DNA from 2 places in the Arthrobacter sp. AG258 genome. Region 2 is predicted to be linked to the other one. Evidence: predicted binding sites of a transcription regulator. Region 2 holds the regulator's gene; the other holds the start of a gene.
The links. The regulator Rex, encoded in region 2, represses fermentation and respiration genes when NADH is low (regulators of the CRP and FNR family bind a similar motif). The targets are predictions, from matches to a motif close to CTTGTGAANNNNTTCACAAG.

Region 1 (10,664 bases), on a different contig from region 2:
CAACACCCTCGCGGCGTCCTTTATCTGGGGCATCAACACACTGTTCCTGCTCGATGCGGGCTTGAACAACTTTGAGGCCTTCGCCGCGAACGCCTTCTTCACGGCAGGCATGGTGCTCTTCGAAGTACCCACCGGGGTGGTCGCGGACAGCTGGGGGCGGCGGGTGTCGTTCCTGCTGGGCACTGTCACCCTGGCCGGGTCCACCTTCCTTTACTACCTGCTCTGGCAGTTGCACGCGCCGTTCTGGTGGTGGGCGGCCGTTTCGGCGCTGCTGGGGCTCGGTTTTACCTTCTTCTCCGGCGCGGTGGAGGCCTGGCTGGTGGATGCCCTGCACTTCACCGGCTACGAGGGCACCCTCGAAGCGGTCCTGGGCCGCGGCCAGATGGTTTCCGGCATCGCCATGCTGGGCGGTTCGGTGGCAGGCGGGGTGATTGCGCAGGCCACCAACCTGGGGGTGCCGTTCCTGCTGCGCGTCGCGGTCCTGGTGGCCATGTTTGCCGCTGCATTCCTTCTCATGCACGACGTCGGCTTCACGCCCGAGCGCTCGGCCCACCCGTTGCAAGCCACCCGGGCAGTCCTCCGGGCTTCGCTCGACGGCGGGCTGAGGAATCCGCCCGTGAGGTACATGATGCTGGCCGCGCCCTTTACCGAAGGCGTGGGCTTTTACGTCTTCTATGCCCTCCAGCCCTACCTGCTGCAACTGTTCGGCGATCCGAGGGCCTACGCCATTGCGGGCCTGGCCGCAGCCATTGTGGCCGGGGCCGACATTGTGGGCGGCTGGCTGGCGCCGCAGGTCCGGAAGCTGGTGCACCGGCGCACCACCGTGCTGATCGGCTCCAACATCATCAGCTCGGTGGTTTTGGTGGTGCTGCTGGCAACCAACGTCTTTTGGCTGGCGCTGGTGCTTCTGGCCCTCTGGGCAGTGGTGGCTTCCGCCGGCACCCCGGTCCGCCAGGCCTACCTCAATGACATGATCGCCTCCCAGCAGCGGGCCACCGTCCTCAGCTTCGCTTCGCTCATGGGCTCAAGTGGCGGGGTGGTGGTGCAACCGCTGCTTGGCAGGGCGGCGGACCTTTACGGCTACCCTGCCTCCTTGGCCATGAGTGGCGTTGTGCAGTTGCTGGCGGCACCATTCATCCTGCTGAGCCGGCGGCGGCGCTCGCCGGCCGATGCCGGGGCGGGCCTGCCGGCCGCGCCCTGACCAGGTTGGGAGGCACACACCGGACGACATGCAGCGAAGGCCCCTGGCCACGGACGGTATGCGTCCGGGGCCAGGGGCCTTCGAAGAACTGCCTGCCGGTGGCAGAAGCCGGTATTACTTGACGCCGGCCTCCACCGGTTCGCTGGCCGCCGGCGTCAGTTTCTCCGCGGTGGGCGGAGGAGTGGTCTTCAGCCTGAACCGTCTTCCAAGGTCGCTGCCGCCGCCGCTGCGGTTCTTGTTGAAGATGTCGAACCCGACGGCGATCAAGAGCACCAGGCCCTTGATCAGCTGCTGGTAGTCCGTGCCCAGGCCCAGGATGGACATGCCGTTATTGAGCACACCCATGATGAGTCCGCCGATCATGGCCCCGGCAACGGTGCCGATGCCGCCGGTGACGGCCGCACCGCCAATGAACGCCGCCGCGATCGAATCGAGTTCGAATCCGGTTCCGCCTGCCGGTTGGGCCGAGTTGAGCCGGGCCGTGAAGACCAGGCCCGCCAAAGCTGCGAGGACGCCCATGTTCACGAAGAGGCGGAACGTCACGGCCTTGGTCTTGATTCCGGACAGCTCAGCTGCATGCAGGTTGCCGCCGATTGCATAGGTGTGCCGGCCAAACACGCTGTTGTTCATCAGTGCCGTGTACGCGATCACCAGGACAGCGAGGACCACCAGGACGATCGGCGTGCCCCGGTAGGACGCCAGCAGGAAGGTGATGATGAGCATCAGCAACGCGGTGAAAGCGGTTTTGATGACGAACCAGACCAGAGGCTCGCTTTCGAGATCGAACTTCTTGCGGATGCGGCGTTCCTTTAGGGCCTGGATCAGGAGTGCCACGGTGGCGCCCACGCCAAGGATGACCGTGAGCCATTCCAGTACTGACGTGCCGCCGGAGATGTCCGGGAGAAAGCCTCCGCCCAGGGCACGCAGCTCCGCAGGGAACGGCGTGATCTGCTGGTTCTTCAGGGTGATGAGCGTCAGGCCGCGGAAGATCAGCATGCCTGCGAGCGTGACGATGAAGGCCGGGATTCCCACGTATGCGATCCAGTACCCTTGCCAGGCCCCGACGAGCGCGCCGACCAGCAGGCACGCAGGGATTGCGGCCCACCATGGCCAGCCCCAGTGCACGATCATGACGCCGGCGACGGCACCGATGAATCCCGCCACGGAGCCGACGGACAGGTCGATGTGGCCTGCGATGATCACCATCACCATGCCGATGGCCAGGATGAGGATGTAACTGTTTTGGACCACCAGGTTGGTGACATTCTGCGGCTCGAGCAGGATCCCGCCCGTCAGTCCTTGGAACAGGAGGACGATCAGGATCAGGGCGACGAAGATGCCAACTTGGCGGAGGCGGCTTGTGAGGAATCCGAGCGACTCTCTTAGGGCTGACATTTCGCTATTCCTTCTCTTTGGTCATGTAATGCATCAGCGATTCCTGGGTGGCCTCGGCGATGGGCACTTCACCGGTGACATGGCCGGCGGCGAGGGTGTAGATGCGGTCGCAGATACCCAGAAGCTCGGGAAGTTCCGATGAAATGACGATGACGGCCTTTCCTTCGGCCGCGAGCCTGGCAATGATCGTGTAGATCTCATACTTGGCGCCGACGTCGATCCCTCGGGTGGGTTCATCAAGGATGAGGACGTCCGGGTCGGAGAACATCCACTTGCTCAGGACCACCTTCTGCTGGTTGCCGCCGGAGAGCTTCCCGGTGATGGCGGCGACGGAGGGTGCCTTGATGTTCATGCTGGTGCGGTAGCCGTTAGCTACCACGGTCTCCTGGTTTTTGTCGACGAATCCGCGCTTCGCGAGCTTGCGCAGCGATGCCAGCGAGATATTGCGCTTGATGTCCTCGATCAGGTTCAGGCCGTAGTGCTTGCGGTCCTCCGTGGCGTAGGCAATGCCGTGCCTGATCGCGTCCGAGACGGTGGACGTATTGATCTCCTCGCCGTACTTGTAAACCTTGCCTGAGGTGGCCGTGCCGTAAGTGCGGCCAAACACGCTCATGGCCAGTTCCGTCCGGCCGGCGCCCATGAGCCCGGCAAGGCCCACGACTTCGCCCTTCCTGACGTGCAGGTTGGCGTTGCTGACTACCATGCGGGCGTGGTCCTGCGGGTGGCGGACGGACCAGTCTTCGATCCGGAGGACTTCCGCGCCGATGTTCGGCTCGCGTTCCGGGTAGAGGCTCTCAAGGTCGCGGCCCACCATGCCACGGATGATCCGCTCCTGGGTGATCTGGCCTTCATCGAGCCGAAGGGTCTCAATGGTCTTGCCATCGCGGATGATGGTGACAGCGTCTGCCACCTTGCGGATCTCGTTGAGCTTATGGCTGATGATGATGCTGGTGACGCCTTGGCCCTTCAAGTGGAGGATCAGGTCCAGCAGGTGGCCGGAGTCCTCATCGTTGAGGGCGGCCGTGGGCTCGTCCAGGATGAGCAGCTTCACTTCCTTGGACAGCGCTTTGGCGATTTCCACGAGTTGCTGCTTGCCCACGCTGATGTGCTGTACCGGGGTGACGGGGTTCTCATCGAGTCCCACGCGGGCCAGCAGTTTTGCTGCCTCCAGGTTGGTCTTCCGCCAGTCCACCCATCCCTTGGTGGCCTGTTCGTTGCCGAGGTAGATGTTCTCGGCGATGGAAAGGTACGGGCTCAGCGCGAGTTCCTGGTGGATGATCACGATGCCCCGCTTCTCGCTGTCCGAGATGCTGGCGAAATTGCAGGGTTCGTTTTCGAACAGGATTTCCCCGTCGAACGTGTTGTGCGCGTATACGCCGGACAACACCTTCATGAGCGTTGATTTGCCGGCGCCGTTCTCACCGCAGATGGCATGGACTTCTCCACGGTTCACATCAAGGGTGACATCCTGCAGCGCCTTCACGCCCGGGAACGTCTTGGTGATTGCTCGCATTTGAAGAATGGGTGTGTTCATCGTCAATTCCCACTGACTGGTCGAATCTTGGCCTTCCTGCTGCTGCAGGAGGTTGCGGGAGGGGCTGCGGCCGGACGGCCGGCCGCAGCCCCCGGCTGTCTACTTGACGTCGGCGTCGGTGTAGTAACCCGAGTCGATCAGTTCCTTCTTGTAGTTGTCCTTGGTGATGATCACGGACTTCAGCAGGTAAGCCGGGACAACCTTGACCTTGTTGTTGTAGGTCTTGGTGTCATTGGTTTCCGGTTCCTGGCCCTTGAGGACGGCGTCCACCATCTTGACCGCCTGGGCGCCGAGCTGCCGGGTGTCCTTGAAGATGGTGGAGTACTGCTCGCCAGCAACGATGGACTTCACGGAGCCCTTCTCGGCATCCTGGCCCGTGACGACCGGCAGGCTTCCCTTGGCGTAGCCGCCGGTGCTGGTGAGGGCCGAGATGATGCCGATGGACAGTCCGTCATAGGGGGACAGGACGCCGTTCAGCTTGGTACCTGAGCTGTAGGCGGACGTGAGGATATCCTCCATGCGCTTCTGCGCCACGGGTGCTTGCCAGCGGAGGATCGCGGCCTGTTCAAACTTGGTCTGGCCGCTGGGGACCTTCAAGGTGCCGGCATCCATGTACGGCTTGAGGGTGTCCATGGCGCCGGTCCAGAAGAAGTTGGCGTTGTTGTCGTCAGGGCTTCCGGCGAAGAGTTCGACGTTGAACGGACCCTTGCCGTCCACTTTCTTGCCACTGGCGTCAAGGAGTCCCAAGCCGGTCAGCAGCGAGGTGGCCTGCTGGACGCCGACCGTGTAGTTGTCGAACGTGGTGTAGTAGTCCACGTTCGGGGTGCCGTTGATGAGGCGGTCGTACGCGATCACTTTGACGTTCTGCTCCTTGGCCTTGGCCAGGACATCGGTCAGGGTGGTGCCGTCAATGGCGGCGATGATCAGCGCCTTGGCGCCCTTGGTCAGCATGTTTTCGATCTGCGAGACCTGGGTTGGGATGTCGTCATTGGCGAACTGGAGGTCTGTCTTGTAGCCAAGGTCCTTGAGCGACTTCTCGACGTTGGCGCCATCGGCAATCCAACGCTCGGATGTCTGCGTGGGCATCGAGATCCCAACCAGCGAGTCGGCGGGCTTCGCCGCGCCGCTGGATTCGGTTGCCGCGCCACGTGAGCCGCAACCGGTGGCGCCCACCGTCAGCGCGAGGACAAGGGCCACCGCGCCCACGATTTTTTTGATTCTCACCATTTTCTCCTTCCGCGGCAGCACTGCCGCGAAGTGTTATTGGACGAGGCAGCAGCGATGCTCCCTGGTCCTGGCCACATTGTTGATGTGTCGGTTCAATATAGACTGATTTGTGAACGCTAACAAGAGGCGGCTATCAAGTGCATGAACCTGCTTCAATTTCATTGACTTCTGCTTTGTTAGCGTTCACACTTGCTGCAGCGCTTAGCTAGACCGTGACCCCTAGACAACCCCGGCAATGAGGCCCCTGCCTCCCGGGCGGAGGCAACCGAATGCCAGATACATCCTTCAGTTCCAACCCTGACCACTGCGTCGTCGGCGTGGATTACGGAACACTTTCCGGCCGTGCCGTGGTGGTGCGTGTCCGCGACGGGAAGGAGCTCGGCAGCGCGGTCCATGCGTATCCGCACGCCGTGGTCACCGACGTCCTGCCACGTGACACAGCGGGCGACGACGGGGCCCGGCTTCCCGGGGAATGGGCGCTCCAGGTGCCCAACGACTACCGGGAGGTGCTTCGCACTGCCGTCCCGGCAGCGGTGGCCGACGCCGGGATCGACCCGGCGGCCGTCGTCGGTATTGCCACGGACTTCACCGCCTGCACCATGGTGCCTGTCATGGCCGACGGCACCCCACTGAACGAACTGCCGGGCTATGCCAACCGGCCGCACGCGTACGTGAAGTTGTGGCGCCACCACGCGGCGCAGGGGCAGGCCGACCGGATCAACCGGCTCGCCGCCGAACGTGGCGAGGACTGGCTTCCCAGGTATGGGGGGCTGATTTCCTCGGAGTGGGAATTCGCCAAGGGGCTGCAGCTGCTGGAAGAGGACCCCGAAGCCTACGCCGCAATGGACCGCTGGGTGGAGGCGGCGGACTGGATCGTCTGGCAGCTGTGCGGCAGGTATGTCCGCAATGCCTGCACGGCCGGCTACAAGGGCATCTACCAGGACGGGCGCTACCCCTCGGAGGACTTCCTGGCCGCCCTGAACCCGGAGTTCAAGGACTTCGTCAGCTCCAAACTCGAGCACACCATCGGTCGGCTGGGTGACGCCGCCGGCACACTGACCGCGGAGGCCGCAGCCTGGACCGGGCTGCCGGAGGGCATTGCCGTGGCCGTGGGAAACGTTGACGCCCATGTGACGGCCCCGGCAGCGAAGGCGGTGGAACCGGGCCAACTGGTGGCCATCATGGGCACCTCCACCTGCCACGTCATGAACGGCACGGAACTGCGTGAAGTACCGGGAATGTGCGGGGCCGTTGACGGCGGCATCGTTCCCGGCCTGTGGGGCTACGAGGCGGGCCAGTCGGGCGTGGGAGACATCTTCGGCTGGTTCACGAAATACGGAGTTCCGCCCGAATACCACCAGGCGGCCGAAGCTGCCGGTCTGGGGATCCACGAATACCTCACCGAACTGGCCTCGCGGCAGGCCATCGGGGAGCACGGGCTGATAGCCCTGGACTGGCATTCCGGCAACCGCTCGGTCCTGGTGGACCACGAGCTCTCCGGCATCGTGGTGGGCCAGACGCTCGCCACCAGGCCCGAGGACACCTACCGGGCGCTTCTGGAAGCCACAGCCTTTGGAACCCGCACCATCGTGGACGCCTTCCGCGACGCCGGGGTTCCGGTCAAGGAATTCATCGTGGCCGGCGGCCTGCTCAAGAACAGGCTCCTGATGCAGATCTACGCAGATGCCACCGGCCTGCAGCTTTCCACTATCGGCTCGGAACAGGGCCCGGCCCTGGGGTCGGCGATTCACGCCGCCGTCGCGGCCGGCCACTATGCGGATATCCGCCAGGCCGCAGCGGCCATGGGCGCCGAACCCGGGGAGGTCTACACTCCAATCCCGGAAAACGTGGCCGCATACGAGGAACTCTTCACGGAGTACAAAACCCTCCATGATTACTTTGGCCGGGGCAGCAACGACGTGATGCACCGGCTTAAGGCTATCCAGCGACGGGCCGCCCAAGTGGCCCGGCCCGGAGCAGGCGTCGCCGCCAAAGCAACCCTGGGGGTGTCCGCATGACCGCCGAAACAGGCGCCGGAACCGGCCTCCTGGAAACCATCGCCCGGATCCGGGAAGACGTATGCGCCCTGCACGCTGAGTTGACGCGGTACGAACTGGTGGTGTGGACTGCGGGCAACGTCTCGGCCCGGGTGCCCGGCACCGACCTGATGGTCATCAAGCCGTCCGGCGTCAGCTACCAGGACCTGACCCCGGAGCAAATGGTCGTGACCGACCTGCACGGCACGCCGGTGAGGGGCACCAATGTTGGTGGCGGCGGCACGGTCGATTGGGGCAACCCGCCGCTCTCGCCGTCGTCCGACACCGCCGCGCACGCCTATGTGTACCGGCACATGCCCGAGGTGGGCGGGGTGGTGCACACGCACTCCACCTATGCCACCGCGTGGGCCGCACGGGGTGAGGCCATCCCCTGTGTGCTCACCATGATGGGGGATGAGTTCGGCGGTTCCATCCCGGTGGGCCCGTTCGCGCTGATCGGCGACGATTCGATCGGCCACGGCATTGTGGAGACCCTGAAAAACTCGAACTCACCGGCGGTCCTGATGCAGAACCACGGCCCTTTCACCATCGGCAAGGATGCCCGTTCCGCCGTGAAGGCCGCCGTGATGTGCGAGGAAGTGGCCCGCACTGTCCATATCTCGCGGCAGCTCGGTGAACCCCTCCCGATCGACGCAGGCCATATCGACTCGCTCTACGCCCGCTACCAAAACGTCTACGGGCAGTAATCCCCAAACCTTTAACAGGAGTACGCATGAACACCGCCGCAAACACCACCCTGGACGGCCACGAGGTCTGGTTCCTCACCGGCAGCCAGCACCTCTACGGGGAGGAAGTCCTCAAACAGGTGGCCGCCCAGTCCCAGGAGATCGCGAACCAGCTGAACGCCAATTCCGCCGTCCCGGTAAAGATCGTCTGGAAGCCGGTCCTGACCGACTCGGATGCCATCCGCCGGACCGCGCTGGAAGCGAACGCCGATGACTCAGTCATCGGCGTGACGGCCTGGATGCACACCTTCAGCCCGGCCAAGATGTGGATCTCCGGCCTGGACCTCCTGCGCAAGCCACTGCTGCACCTGCACACCCAGGCCAACCGCGACCTGCCCTGGGCGGACATCGACTTCGACTTCATGAACCTGAACCAAGCCGCGCACGGCGACCGGGAGTTCGGGTACATCCAGTCCCGCCTTGGCATCGCCCGGAAGACCGTCGTCGGGCACGTCTCCAACCCCGAGGTGGCACGCCAGGTGGGGTCTTGGCAGCGCGCGGCCGCCGGCTGGGCCGCCGTCCGAACCCTGAAGCTGACCCGCTTCGGCGACAACATGCGCAACGTCGCCGTCACCGAAGGCGACAAGACCGAGGCCGAGCTGCGCTTCGGCGTCGCGGTGAACACGTGGTCCGTCAATGAGCTCGCGGACGCCGTGCACGGCGCGGCGGAGGCCGACGTCGACGCCCTGGTGGCCGAGTACGAGGACCTGTACGACGTGGTGCCGGAGCTCCGCGCAGGCGCGGCCAGGCATGAATCGCTGCGGTACGGCGCCCGGATCGAGCTGGGCCTGCGCAGCTTCCTCGAAGCCAATGGCTCCGCCGCGTTTACCACCTCCTTCGAAGACCTGGGGGCCCTCCGCCAACTGCCCGGCCTCGCCGTGCAGCGGCTCATGGCCGCCGGGTACGGCTTTGGCGCCGAAGGCGACTGGAAGACCGCCATCCTGGTGCGCGCCGCGAAGGTGATGGGTGCCGGCCTGCCCGGCGGCGCCTCCCTGATGGAGGACTACACGTACCACCTGGAACCGGGCGCGGAGAAGATCCTGGGCGCCCACATGCTGGAGGTCTGCCCCTCGCTCACGGCGTCGAAGCCGCGCCTGGAAATCCACCCGCTGGGCATCGGCGGCAAAGAGGACCCGGTCCGGCTGGTGTTCGACGCCGATGCCTCCCCGGGCGTCGTCGTCGCCCTGTCCGACATGCGGGACCGCTTCCGCCTGGTGGCCAACGCCGTCGACGTGGTTCCCCTGGACCAGCCGCTGCCCAACCTCCCCGTGGCCCGCGCGCTCTGGCAGCCGAAGCCGGACTTCGCCACGTCCGCCGCCGCCTGGCTCACGGCCGGCGCCGCCCACCACACCGTGCTCTCCACCCAGGTGGGCATGGAGGTGTTCGAGGACTTCGCCGAGATCGCCAAGACCGAACTCCTGACCATCGACGAGGGCACCACCATCCGCCAGTTCAAGAAGGACCTGAACTGGAACGCCGCCTACTACAAACTCGCCGGCGGGATCTGATTCCGTGGCGCAGCCCGGCTACCGGCCCCGGCGGCGGCTGCCAAGGCTTGAGGACGTGGCGGGGCTGGCCGGGGTCTCGCACCAAACCGTCTCGCGGGTGGTCAACAAGCACCCCAACGTCAGCAAGGAGACCCGGCACAAGGTGGAAGCGGCGATTGCCGAACTCGGCTACCGCCGCAATACAGCAGCACGCAGCCTGGTCACCCGGCGCTCGCAGACCATCGGCGTCCTGGGCAGCGAGTTGTCGCAGTACGGCCCGGCCAACACCTTGCTGGGAGTTGAACGGGCCGCGCGGGACGCGGGATATTTTGTCAGCGTCGCTGCGCTGCGGGAAGTCACCAGGGACACCATCCTGGACGCGGTCAGGCACTTCCTGGACCAAGCGGTGGACGGGATCGTCGTGATTGTTCCGCACCTGGCCACGTTGGCGGCCTTGGCGGAACTCGCTATCGGAGTGCCGGTAGTGGCCGTGGGGTCCGACGGGAATGACGCCGTTGGCGGTGTCCGGGTGGACCAGCGCAAGGGAGCCAAACTGGCCGTCCGGCACCTCATAGCGCAGGGCCACCGCCGGATCGGGCATGTCGCCGGGCCACAGGACTGGATTGACGCCGTGGCGCGGTCCGACGGCTGGCGTTCCGCCCTGGAAGCCGCCGGGCTCGAGGCGGATCTCCTGGTCGAGGGAGACTGGAGTGCGGGCAGCGGCTACGCCATTGGCCGTCGGCTGGCTGCTGACCGGCGCGCCACGGCCCTCTTCGTGGGCAACGACCAGATGGCATTGGGGATCCTGCGCGCCCTGAACGAAGCAGGCTTGGAGGTGCCGACGGACGTTTCCCTGGTGGGCTTCGACGACCAGCCCGAATCGGCATACTTCAGCCCTCCGCTGACCGTGGTCCGGCAGGACTTCGAAGAGCTGGGCCGTCGCTGCATGGACATGATGCTCGGGGTACTCGGCGGTGCGGAAGGGCCCAGGACGCTGGTGGTGGAACCTGAGCTCATCCTGCGCAGCAGCACGGCCCC
Region 2 (10,664 bases):
CCACGGAGGAGTAGTAGTTGTCCCCCTGCAGCTTGGCCACCACCGGGCCCTGCATGGCGATGTTCCCGGCTCCGTCGCGGACCGTGACCACGGGTGCGTAGCCGTTGCCGGTGAGGTAGATGCTGGTGCCGCCCAGGCTCACGGGATCGTTGACCTTCAGGATTTCCTGTTTGGCGGGGGCGTCCGGGGTTTCCTTGGTGGTGACGGCGGCCGAGAAGTCGATGGGCTGGCCGAACTTGCCCTTCGATTCCCGGTCAAAGGTGATGTTGAACTTGTCCAGCTGCAGCGAGTAGGGCTGGAGCTGGCTGGACTGGAAGTTGGTGCCCGGGTTGAACTGGTCGTAGCCCACCAGGGTGTTCACGAACGTGTCGCCTTCCACCAGGATGCGCTGGCCGCTGTACCCGAACAGGCCGCCGGCGGCGACGGACACCAGCACGCCGATCAGCGAGGTGTGGAAGACCAGGTTGCCCACTTCCTTCAGGAAGCCACGCTCGGCACCCAGGGACGGCAGGGCGCCGTCTGCATCCCTGACCTCCACGCGGTAGCCGCGCTTGCGGAGCAGCCCGGCGGCGCTGTGGATGGCGTCCGACGCCGGGATTCCGGCGTCGGCGGGAACCACCAGGGTGCCGTATTCGGGGAGCCGGGACAAACGCTGCGGGGTACGCGGCGGCTGGGAACGCATGGCCTTGTAGTGGGCAATGGCTCGCGGCACCACGCAACCGATCAGCGAGATGAAGAGCAGCAGGTAGATCGCGGAGAACCAGGCCGAGGAGTAGACGTCGTAGAGCTGCAGGGAGTCCAGCAGCTTGCCGTAGTCCGGGTGGTCCTTGATGTACTGGGTCACCACGGAGGGGTTGGCAGGCCGCTGCGGGAACAGGGAGCCGGGGACGGCGGCGACGGCGAGGAGCAGCAGCAGGAACAGTGCTGTCCGCATGCTGGTCAGCTGGGTCCAGGCCCACCGCAGCATGCCAACCGGGCCCAGCACCGGGAGGGTGGCTTCTGCCTTGGCTTCCGCGACAGGGGTGGCTTGCTTCTTCTTTACGTTCACACGCTCGCTCATCAGATCGGCAACTTCACGTCGGTTTGGAACCAGTACTGCAGCCCGGTCACCCAGGCCCCCCAGACGCCGGTGGCCATCAGCAGGCCCAGCACCACCAGGATGCCGCCGCCGGTCCGCTGGATGGCAAGGCGGTGTTTGCGGAAGAACGCCATGACGCCCATCCCGCGGCGCACCGCCAGCGCGATCAGCAGGAACGGGATGCCCAGTCCCAGGCTGTAGACGAACGCCAGGAATGCGCCCTTGGCTGCGGACGATCCGCCGGATAGGCTCAGCAGCTGCACGGCGGAGTAGGTAGGCCCGATGCACGGCGCCCAGCCCAACCCGAAGGTCAGGCCCAGCAACGGTGCTCCCCAGAGCCCGGCAGGGGGTTTGGCGTGGATTTTCGCGTCCCGCTGGAGCCAGCTGAAGCCGCCCATGAACACGATGCCCATGACGATCACCAGGATCCCCAGGAGCTGGGTGATCCAGGCATTGCGGCTGCCGCTGATCAGGGTGCCCAGCTGCCCGAAGGCGCCGCCCAGCAGGACAAAGATCACCGAAAAGCCCAGGACGAACAAGCCGATGCCGGCCAGCATCCTGCCGCGCTTTTGCTTCTGCAGGTCAACGCCGCTCAATCCCGTGACGTAGCCGAGGTAGCCCGGAACGAGGGGCAACACGCAGGGCGAGAGGAAGGACACCAGCCCGGCAAGCAGCGCAACCGGGATGGCCAGGAGGAGCGAGCCGCTGAGGATTGCTTCGGCGAAGGGGCTGTTCACGGTTCCCGGGCCGCCCTACTCCGCCACGGCGGCGGTGATGAGGGCCTTCAAGGTGCCCTTTTCGATCTCGCCGAGGACCCGGGACGCCACGCGCCCCTGCTTGTCCAGGACCAGGGTGGTGGGAACTGCCCCGGGCGGAACCAGGCCGGACACGGACAGCAGGACGCCGCCGTCCTTGTCATCGAAGCTCGGGTAGGTCAGGTTGAAGGTCTTCTCGAACGCCTCCGCCGTGGGCTTCTCATCCCGGAGGTTGACGCCGAAGAACTGCACGCCCTGGTCCTTGAACTCCTGATGGAGTTCTTCGAGGATGGGCGCCTCCACCCGGCACGGGGCGCAGGCGGCGAACCAGAAGTTCAGGATGCTGACCTTGCCCTGGAAGTCGGCAGGGGTGACCTTGTCGCCACTGAAGAGTGCCCCTTGGATCTGGACGGCTTCCTTGCGGTCGCCGGCGGCGAATTCGGTGACGGAGCCGTCGCCTGCCACGTAGTTCTTGTTGTCCCCGGCCTTTGCCTGCTTGGCCAGGGCGTCTTCCTGGGCGCAGCCGGACAAGCCCAGGGTCAGTGCGCCGAGGGCCAGGCCGCCCGCGGCGAGCATACTCCGGCGCGTAGGGAGGAAATCATTGGTCACAGCTAGGCTCCAGGGGTGCTGGCGGCACCGGGAAGAAGGGACGCGGCGGGTTCGCTGTAGTCGACCCGCACCAGGGAGCCGGCGTCGTCGAACACCAGGGACGTAACGGAGGTCAGCGTGCACTCGCGCTTGCGGGGATCGTGCCACAGGGGCCGGCCTTCGGCGCTGAGCCGTGCGGCCCAGATGGGCAGTTGGTGGCTGACGAGGATGGCCTCGGGTCCTGCGGCACCGAAATCGCCGGCGGCCAGTTCAATCGCCCGGAGCCGGGCGTCCTGCGCTGCGGCGGCAACGCGGGCCGCCTGCTGCGTGTAGGGCTCGCCCCACGACGGGCGCAGCGGATTGACCAGCCGGGGCCAGTGCTTGGGCCGGCGGAGTTCTGCCTTGGTGACCTTCATGCCCTCGAAGTAGTTTTCCGCCTCGATAATCCGCGGCTCCGTGTGGATTTCCAGGTGCAGGGCTTCCGACGTCGGCCGTGCCGTTTCCTGCGCACGGTCCAGCGGCGACGCGGCCAGGTAGGTGATCCGTGCGCCCTGCTCGGCACGCTGCCGGAAGTGCTCGGCGAGGGTCCTGGCCATCTCCTGCCCCAGTTCGGAGAGGTGGAATTCGGGGAGCCGTCCGTACAGAACGCCGTCGGGATTATGGACCTCGCCGTGGCGGAGCAGATGGACAGTGGCTTGGGGCATGTTTACCAGTTTCTCAAAGATGGCGTGCGATCCGAAATCTTCTACAAACAGTAGAACTTAAGTTTCTGAAGAAATGTTCCAAACATGGGAACAAAAGATGCAAATGCATGTTTATACTGGATGCAGCAAGTTAGTTGAGGCTTCAACCGATGAAGGTTCAACTGCATGACCCCAACAGGCATTACGAACAAGGAGCATCATCATGGCACTTCCCGCAGACGTCACCACCGGCACCTGGACCCTGGACAACTCCCACAGCGAGATCGGCTTCACCGTCCGTCACGCCGGCATCAGCAAGGTCCGCGGCCAGTTCACCGAAGCCGCCGCGACGCTTGACCTCGTCGAGGATGTGGCCGACTCGAAGATCAACGCCACCATCAAGACCGCCAGCTTCGACTCCGGCGATGCCAACCGCGACGGCCACGTCAAGGGGGAGGATTTCTTCGACGTGGAGAAGTTCCCGGAGATCTCCTTCGTCTCCAACGGCCTGGTGGCAAAGGGCAACAGCTACGAGCTCAGCGGTGACCTCACCATCAAGGGCGTCACCCGCCCGGTAACCCTGGAGACCGAGTTCAACGGCGTGGCCGTTGACCCGTTCGGCAACACCCGCGCAGGCGTCTCCGCGGAGACCACCATCAGCCGCAAGGATTTCGGCCTGACCTGGAACGCCGTCCTGGAGACCGGCGGCGTGCTGGTCAGCGACAAGGTTGCCATCAACCTGGAGCTCGCCTTCATCGCTCCCGCAGCCTGATTCCGCTCCGGCCCACCCCGGCAGCAGGCATTTCGCCTGGTGCCGGGGTGCCGCATTTAAGGTCCGTCGCACCGTGAACGGCCCCGCGGAATCACGCACAACCAGGGCTGCCGGGGGTACGGTGGACCTAAGCCATGCTGGGGGCGGCACAGGACCGATTCCCGGCAGCCCGCCCGGATCCCGACCTGCAGAAGGAACGCCCATGAGTACTCCTCCCGTCCCGCCTCCCGTGCCCCACGATCCGCCATCCGGAAGCGACCAGCCCGGCAGCGGCCAGCCGGCCGGCGAGCAGCCCCGCTACGGACAAAACACCCCGCAGTACGGGCAGAACGCCCCGCAATACGGACAGAACGCACCCGGTACGCAGCCGCCGGCAGCCCCGCAGTACGGCCAGAACCCGCCCCAGTACGGGCAGAACGCCCCGCAGGCCCCCGGCTACGGACAGCAGCAGCCCTATGGACAGCAGCCGTACGGCCAGTCCCCCTACGGCCAGTACCCGTCGGAGCAGCCGCAGCCGGCGGCAAGCACCGGCATCCCCCAACTGGTCAACATTTCCTTTTGGATGCTGATCGCAGCCGCCGTGATCTTCGTCATCTCCCTGCTCACCGGGTTGACCCAGCTTGATGATCCGGCATTCCGGCAGGCCTTTGACCAGCAGGTCAAGGCCAGCGACGCGGGCATCACGTACGACGACATCAAGGGCGTCATCGCCGGAACCCTGGTGGTCTTCGCCATCATCGGGGCCGGACTGTACCTGCTGGTGGCATTCTTCGTCCGCAAGGGCAAGAACTGGGCTCGCATCCTGGGGACGGTGCTGGCGGCCCTGTCGGTGCTGGGCCTCTTCGGGGTTCCGTCGTTCGCCACCGTCGGCACGGTCCTGGGCATCGCGGCCATTGTGCTGCTCTACCTTCCCGCGGCCGCCCCGTACTTCCGGAAGCAGCAGTTCGGCAACCCGTATGCCGGCGGCTTCGGAAACCCCTACGGCCGGTAGCAGCCTGCCACACCACGGAAAACGGCCCGGGACGCCTCGCAGCGTCCCGGGCCGTTTTCTTTTATCCGGTGGTCCTTACGCGGTCTGGCCCGGCGCCTGTGCCCGCTGGGCGTGGTATGCCAGGATCTGCAGCTCGGTGGCCATGTCCACCTTGCGGAGGTTCACGCCTTCCGGGACCTGCAGCATCACGGGCGCGAAGCTCAGGACGCTGTGCACGCCTGCGGCCACCACGCGGTCGCAGATGCCTTGGGCCACAGCCGCCGGGAGCGCCAGCACCACCATGTTGGCTCCGGTGCGGTGCAGGACGGTTTCAAGGTCTGCCACGTCGCTGACCCGCAGCCAGCCCACCTCGTTGCCCACCACCATCTGATCGGCGTCGAAGATCGCCACGACGTCGAACCCGCGGGATTCGAAGCCGCCGTACCGGGCCAGGGCCTTGCCCAGGTTTCCGGCGCCGACGATCGCGACTTTCCAGTCGTGCGTGAGGCCAAGGGCCGCTGCGATATGGCGGCTGAGGTACTGCACCTCATAGCCCACTCCCCTGGTGCCGTAGGACCCCACATGGGACAGGTCCTTGCGCAGCGTCGAGGAACTGACGCCGGAGGCCTCCGCCAATGACTCGGACGAGACCCGCTCGACGCCCTCTGCCAGCAAGGTGTTCAAGGCGCGGAGGTACAGGGTCAGCCGGGCCACCGCCGCGGGCGGGATCTGCTTGGCCGGCGTACCGGTGGCGCCCGGAAGGTCCGGGACGGGCTGGGACGTTGGTTCCAGGGACGTCATTGGCCTCCCCCTACCGGGCCATGGCGCGCTGCAGCACGCGTTCCAGGCGGGCTTCGTCAATTTTCCAAAAGTCGCGCTGGACCCCGTCCACCAGGACCACCGGGATTTCCTCGGCATAGCGTTCGCGCAGCTCGGGCTGGTGGTCCACCGACTCTTCGGCCCAGGTCAGTCCCAACGAGGCGGTAACCCGGCCGACGGCGTCGCGCGCCTCTTCGCAAAGGTGGCAGTCAGCTTTGGTGACCAGGACGACGCGGGGGGTAGCCATGGCTTAACGGTATCGCCGTTCGCGGCATGCGGGCGACGCCGACGGCGGCGGGCCGGCCTATTGACTAGACTCGAGTCCATGCCCGAGGAGAAATACGTCGCCGTAGTCACGCGGCCCGTCACTGCGCCGCAGCCCGGTGAAGCGGCGTTTTTCGACGTGGACAACACCTTGATGCGCGGCGCCAGCCTCTTCCATGTGGCCCGGAAAATGCACCAGCGCGGGGCGTTCACCCTGAGGCAGGCGGCTGGTATGGCCTGGAAACAGTTCAAGTTTGTGGCCCGCGGTGAAAACATGGATGATGTCCACGCCGTCCGGGACTCGGCCCTGACCCTGGCTGTGGGCATCAGCGTTGACGATATCCGGGCGTTGGGCGAAGAGGTCTATGACGAAATGATCGCCTCCCGGATCTGGCCGGGTGCCAAGGCCCTGGCCGAGCAGCACCTGCGCGTGGGCCGCCGGGTGTGGCTGGTCACGGCCACGCCCATCGAAGTTGCCACGGTCATTTCCACCCGCCTGGGCCTGACCGGCGCCCTCGGCACGGTCGGGGAAGTCTCCGACGGAATGTACACCGGCCGTTTGGTGGGCGATATCCTGCATGGCTCGGCCAAGGCCGTGGCTGTCCAGGCCATCGCCGACGAGGAGGACCTGGACCTGAAGCGCTGCTGGGCGTACAGCGACTCCTATAACGACGTTCCGCTGCTTTCCCTGGTAGGCCACCCCGTGGCCATCAACCCCGATGCCAAGCTCCGCCGGCACGCCCGCGACCGTAACTGGCCGGTCTACGATTTCCGTGCCGGCCGCCGCGCCGCCACCTTCGGGCTTAAGGTGGCAACCTTTGGCGGCGCCATCTACGGGCTGTGGAAGGGTTTCGCCCGGATGCGCGGCCCGCGCCTGTAGCTAGCTTTCACGCGCGTCTGGATATCCCGCGAGTCTGCGTGCCCCCGCCTGCAGGTTCCCGCACCGTAGCCTCCAGCGCACGAAAAAACGCCCGCCGCCTTTGCAGGCGACGGGCGTTCTCCACGCTGTTCGAAGTATTGCTACTTCTTGTTGCGGCGCTGGTGACGAGTCTTGCGAAGCAGCTTGCGGTGCTTCTTCTTGGCCATACGCTTGCGACGCTTCTTAATAACTGAACCCACGAAAGTTCCTTACAAACTAGATGCAGTACCTGTCTGATGGAAATGGTTCGTGGACAGAGCTACGAACTGGACAACTGACAGATTCTTACAATGACGTAAAACGTTCCTTAACAGGGTACCGCCTATCGGAGGCGGCTTGGGACAAGCTGCCTTAGGCTGTCTCGGAGTGACCGTCCACCACGGCACCCTTGAGGTACTGCTCCACGGCATTCTCAGGTACCCGGTAGGAGCGGCCGAACCGCACTGCCGGCATTTCGCCGGAGTGGACCAGCCGGTAAACAGTCATTTTAGAGACGCGCATGACCTCGGCCACTTCAGCCACGGTCAGGAACTTCGCGTTGGAGAAGTTCTGTTCTGCCGACATTTCCCTATTTTCCTTTGCTGACGGATGGACAACAGTGACCCCAGGTACGTGCCAATGCGGTGTTCCGATGCTGAGCCATCCACCAATCACCTAAATAGATACTCTAGATGTTCATGTGGCAGATGTGAAAGTAGGTAAAGCCACTATTTCGCCTGCCGGCGCTTCCGCGCCGAGGCAGCCAACTGCTCCAGCACGGAGGCGGAAACGTCCCAGTCCATGCAGGCATCGGTGACGCTCTGGCCGTACACGAGTTCGGAGCGGCCGGCCGCGTGCTCGGCAACGTCCAGGTTCTGGGCGCCACCCACCAGGAAGCTTTCCAGCATCACCCCGGCGATCGCCTGCGCCGCGGCGCCCCCGTCCTCAAGCTGGGCACCGATCTCCAGCGCCACCTCGGCCTGGCGGTGATGGCTCTTGCCGCTGTTGGCGTGGCTGGCGTCAACCACCAGGCGCGGGTTCAGGCCCTTTCCGGCCAGCTCCCCGGACGCCCGTTCGACGTCGGCGGCTGAGTAGTTGGGGCCCTTGCGTCCGCCGCGGAGGATGACGTGGGTATCCGGGTTCCCGGCTGTGGCCACCAGTGCCGCCCGGCCGTCGCCGTCGATCCCCAGGAACGCCTGCGCCGCCGCCGCGGCGCCGCACGCGTCGATCGCCACCTGCAGGCCGCCGTCGGTCCCGTTCTTGAAGCCGATGGGCATGGACAGGCCGGAGGCAAGCTGCCGGTGGATCTGGCTTTCGGTGGTGCGGGCGCCGATGGCACCCCAGGAAATCAGGTCCGCCATGTATTGCGGGCTGATCGGCTCCAGGAATTCGGTGGCGGTGGGCAGTCCCAGCGCGGTCACCTGCTGCAGGAACTGCCTGGCGGTGCGCAGCCCGGTGACCATGTCGTGGCTGCCATCCAGCCGGGGGTCGTTGATCAGGCCCTTCCAGCCGACGATGGTGCGGGGCTTTTCGAAGTAGGTCCGCATGACCACCAGCAGGTCTTCCTTGTGCTTTTCAGCCTGGCTGACCAGCCGGCGGGCGTATTCCAGGCCGGCTTTGGGGTCGTGGATGGAGCATGGGCCCACGATGACCAGCAGGCGGTCGTCCACGCCGTCCATGATGGCCCGGACCTGGTCGCGTCCGCGTTCGACGACGTCAGCCGCCCGGGCGTCAAGGGGCAGTTCGGCGAGGAGCCCGGAAGGGGTGGGCAGCGCGGTGAATTCGCTGACGCGCAGGTTCGAGGTGGTTGTGGTGCCGGCGTTGGCGGCTGCTGCTGTTGCGGTGCTCATGTTCGGGTCCTGTTCCAGATGGGAAGCGGGCCCGGATTTCAGAACCCGCCGGAGAAACGGCGAAGGGCAGAGAATGATCTCTGCCCTGTTGGCTCTGAAGGAATGCTGGATGCGTGTCAGTTAGACGCGGGCCCCTCCAGAGCCAACGAAAAATACGCATACCAACGGTTAGTCATGGAAAAGACCATAAGCCCGGCCGTCCGCCGCCGCAAAATCAGCGTCCGTCACATTCCCGCGCCGGCCTACCCCAGGAGCTTGCGCAGGTACTGCAGCTGCCGGATCCAGTGGTGTTCCTGGCCGCCTTCATGGTTGTTGAACCGGTACACCTCGATCTCCTTGGCCGCCCCGGTGGAGGATGCCCCGGACGTCCGGGAGCCGTAGGCGTTGAAGCTGGCGAAGACCGTGGACGGCGGGCAGATGTCGTCCATCTGGGCCACCGAGTAGAGCGCCGGTGCCGTGGCGTACCGGGCCAGGTTGACGCCGTCGAAGTAGTTCAGGACCCCGAGTGCGTGCTGGTACCGGTCGCGGTGGCGCGCCAGGAACTGGGCGATCTCCGGGTAGGGCCCGCGCGGGGTGATGTCGATGGCGCGGGGGAAGTCCTGCAGGAAGGGGACGTCGGGAAGGGCGGCGATGACGCCGTCGAGCCGTCCCGCAGTGAGGCTCGCCGTGGCCACCACGATGCCGCCGCCCTGGCTGACTCCGGCGAGGACCACTTTGGCTGGATCGACGGCGGGGTGGGCCTGGGCTGCCTCCACGGCGCGGAAGGCGTCCACGTAGACGCGCCGGTAGTAGTAGTCCTCGCGCTTCGCCAGGCCCCGGGTCATCAGGCCCGCGTGCGCTACGTCCCCGGCGGAGGGGTGCGGGTCCGGAGTGTCCCCCAGGGTGCCGCCGTACCCCTGGCCGCGGGTGTCCATGATGAAATGCGCGTAGCCGGCCTGGGCCCAGCGGGTGTCCTGGTTGACCAGGCCCCGGCCGCCCGAATAGCCGACGTAGTGCACCACCACGGGCAGCCTGGTGCCGTCTTCCCGGGCGGCGGGCAGGTGCAGCCAGCCCTTGACCGGCGCCCCGCCGTAGCCGGAAAAGGTGACGTCGAACGTGTCGATGACCGTCAGGTGGTTCTCCACCGGTTCGAACGCGGCGTTCAAGGGGAAGGCCCTGGCTTCTTCGAGGGTGGCGTCCCAAAACGCGCCCAGGTCCTCCGGCGGCGTGACGTCGGAAGTGTAGCTGCGCAGCTGGGCCAGGGGCAGGTCGAAGAGGGGCATCGTTGTCCGTTCTGTCAGGGGTGGTTGGCGGCCTGGTTGCAGCCTACTTCAGCTTCACCGGATGATGACGACATCCAGCCGCCGGGGCCCGTGGACGCCTTCGACGCGTTCAAGCTCGATGTCCGAGGTTGCGCTCGGTCCGCTGATCATGGTGAGGGGCTTTGTTCCGTCCAGGCGGCGGAGCGCTTCGGGCAGGATCGCGGTGACGTCCCGGCTGCGCACCACGCAGACGTGGTGGTCCGGGATGAGCGAGATGGCGCGGCGGCCCTGGTCCGGGCTGCCGTCCAGGATGATGGTCCCGGATTCCGCCACGGTCACCGCACTGGCGGTCACCACGGCGTCTGTTGCGTCGAGCTCGGTGACGGACCTCGCTCCGTGCGCGCCGCCGTCGTACCTGATCCTGCTGGTGTCTGTCTCCCAGGCCAGCCAGGCCGGGTCCAGGCCGGCGGGAACCACGTAGGAGCCGGCCCCGGCGAGGAGGTCCCGGATGGTGGCGGGGACTGCGTCTTCGTCCACCACGGTGACTCCGGCCTTGTAGTCCTCCAACCGGTCCACCAGGACGTCGATGCGCTGCTGCGCGTCGGCCTCCCCGTCCAGCCGGTACTTCCGGGGGATGTCCGGGACGGCGGGGGCGTCCTTGAGTGCGGTGCGGACGGCCGCAAGGATCTGTTCCCGGGTGCTCATGGTCTCTTGTGCTCCTTGGCCCACCAGTCACGGAAGGACTG

Region 1: a site for Rex is predicted at 5,464-5,483, ahead of araB (ribulokinase). Genes of this name have one in related genera too.

Annotation. Positions count from the first base shown of each region.
Region 1 is NZ_SOBI01000009.1:198,566-209,229, reverse strand. It holds gene DFO47_RS18275 (MFS transporter) at 1-1,201, shown strand, start outside; gene mmsB (multiple monosaccharide ABC transporter permease) at 1,316-2,596, opposite strand; gene mmsA (multiple monosaccharide ABC transporter ATP-binding protein) at 2,601-4,130, opposite strand; gene chvE (multiple monosaccharide ABC transporter substrate-binding protein) at 4,230-5,357, opposite strand; gene araB (ribulokinase) at 5,627-7,375, shown strand; gene DFO47_RS18250 (L-ribulose-5-phosphate 4-epimerase) at 7,372-8,100, shown strand; gene araA (L-arabinose isomerase) at 8,127-9,647, shown strand; gene DFO47_RS18240 (LacI family DNA-binding transcriptional regulator) at 9,652-10,664, shown strand, end outside.
Region 2 is NZ_SOBI01000001.1:571,437-582,100, forward strand. It holds gene DFO47_RS02705 (cytochrome c biogenesis protein ResB) at 1-1,060, opposite strand, end outside; gene DFO47_RS02710 (cytochrome c biogenesis protein CcdA) at 1,060-1,815, opposite strand; gene DFO47_RS02715 (TlpA disulfide reductase family protein) at 1,831-2,409, opposite strand; gene DFO47_RS02720 (histidine phosphatase family protein) at 2,445-3,125, opposite strand; gene DFO47_RS02725 (YceI family protein) at 3,328-3,876, shown strand; gene DFO47_RS02730 (hypothetical protein) at 4,079-4,867, shown strand; gene DFO47_RS02735 (redox-sensing transcriptional repressor Rex) at 4,943-5,647, opposite strand; gene DFO47_RS02740 (glutaredoxin family protein) at 5,658-5,912, opposite strand; gene DFO47_RS02745 (HAD-IB family hydrolase) at 5,991-6,809, shown strand; gene DFO47_RS02750 (AURKAIP1/COX24 domain-containing protein) at 6,950-7,048, opposite strand; gene DFO47_RS02755 (helix-turn-helix domain-containing protein) at 7,200-7,412, opposite strand; gene DFO47_RS02760 (3-deoxy-7-phosphoheptulonate synthase) at 7,556-8,677, opposite strand; gene DFO47_RS02765 (acetylxylan esterase) at 8,920-9,939, opposite strand; gene DFO47_RS02770 (LUD domain-containing protein) at 9,994-10,623, opposite strand; gene DFO47_RS02775 (LutB/LldF family L-lactate oxidation iron-sulfur protein) at 10,620-10,664, opposite strand, start outside.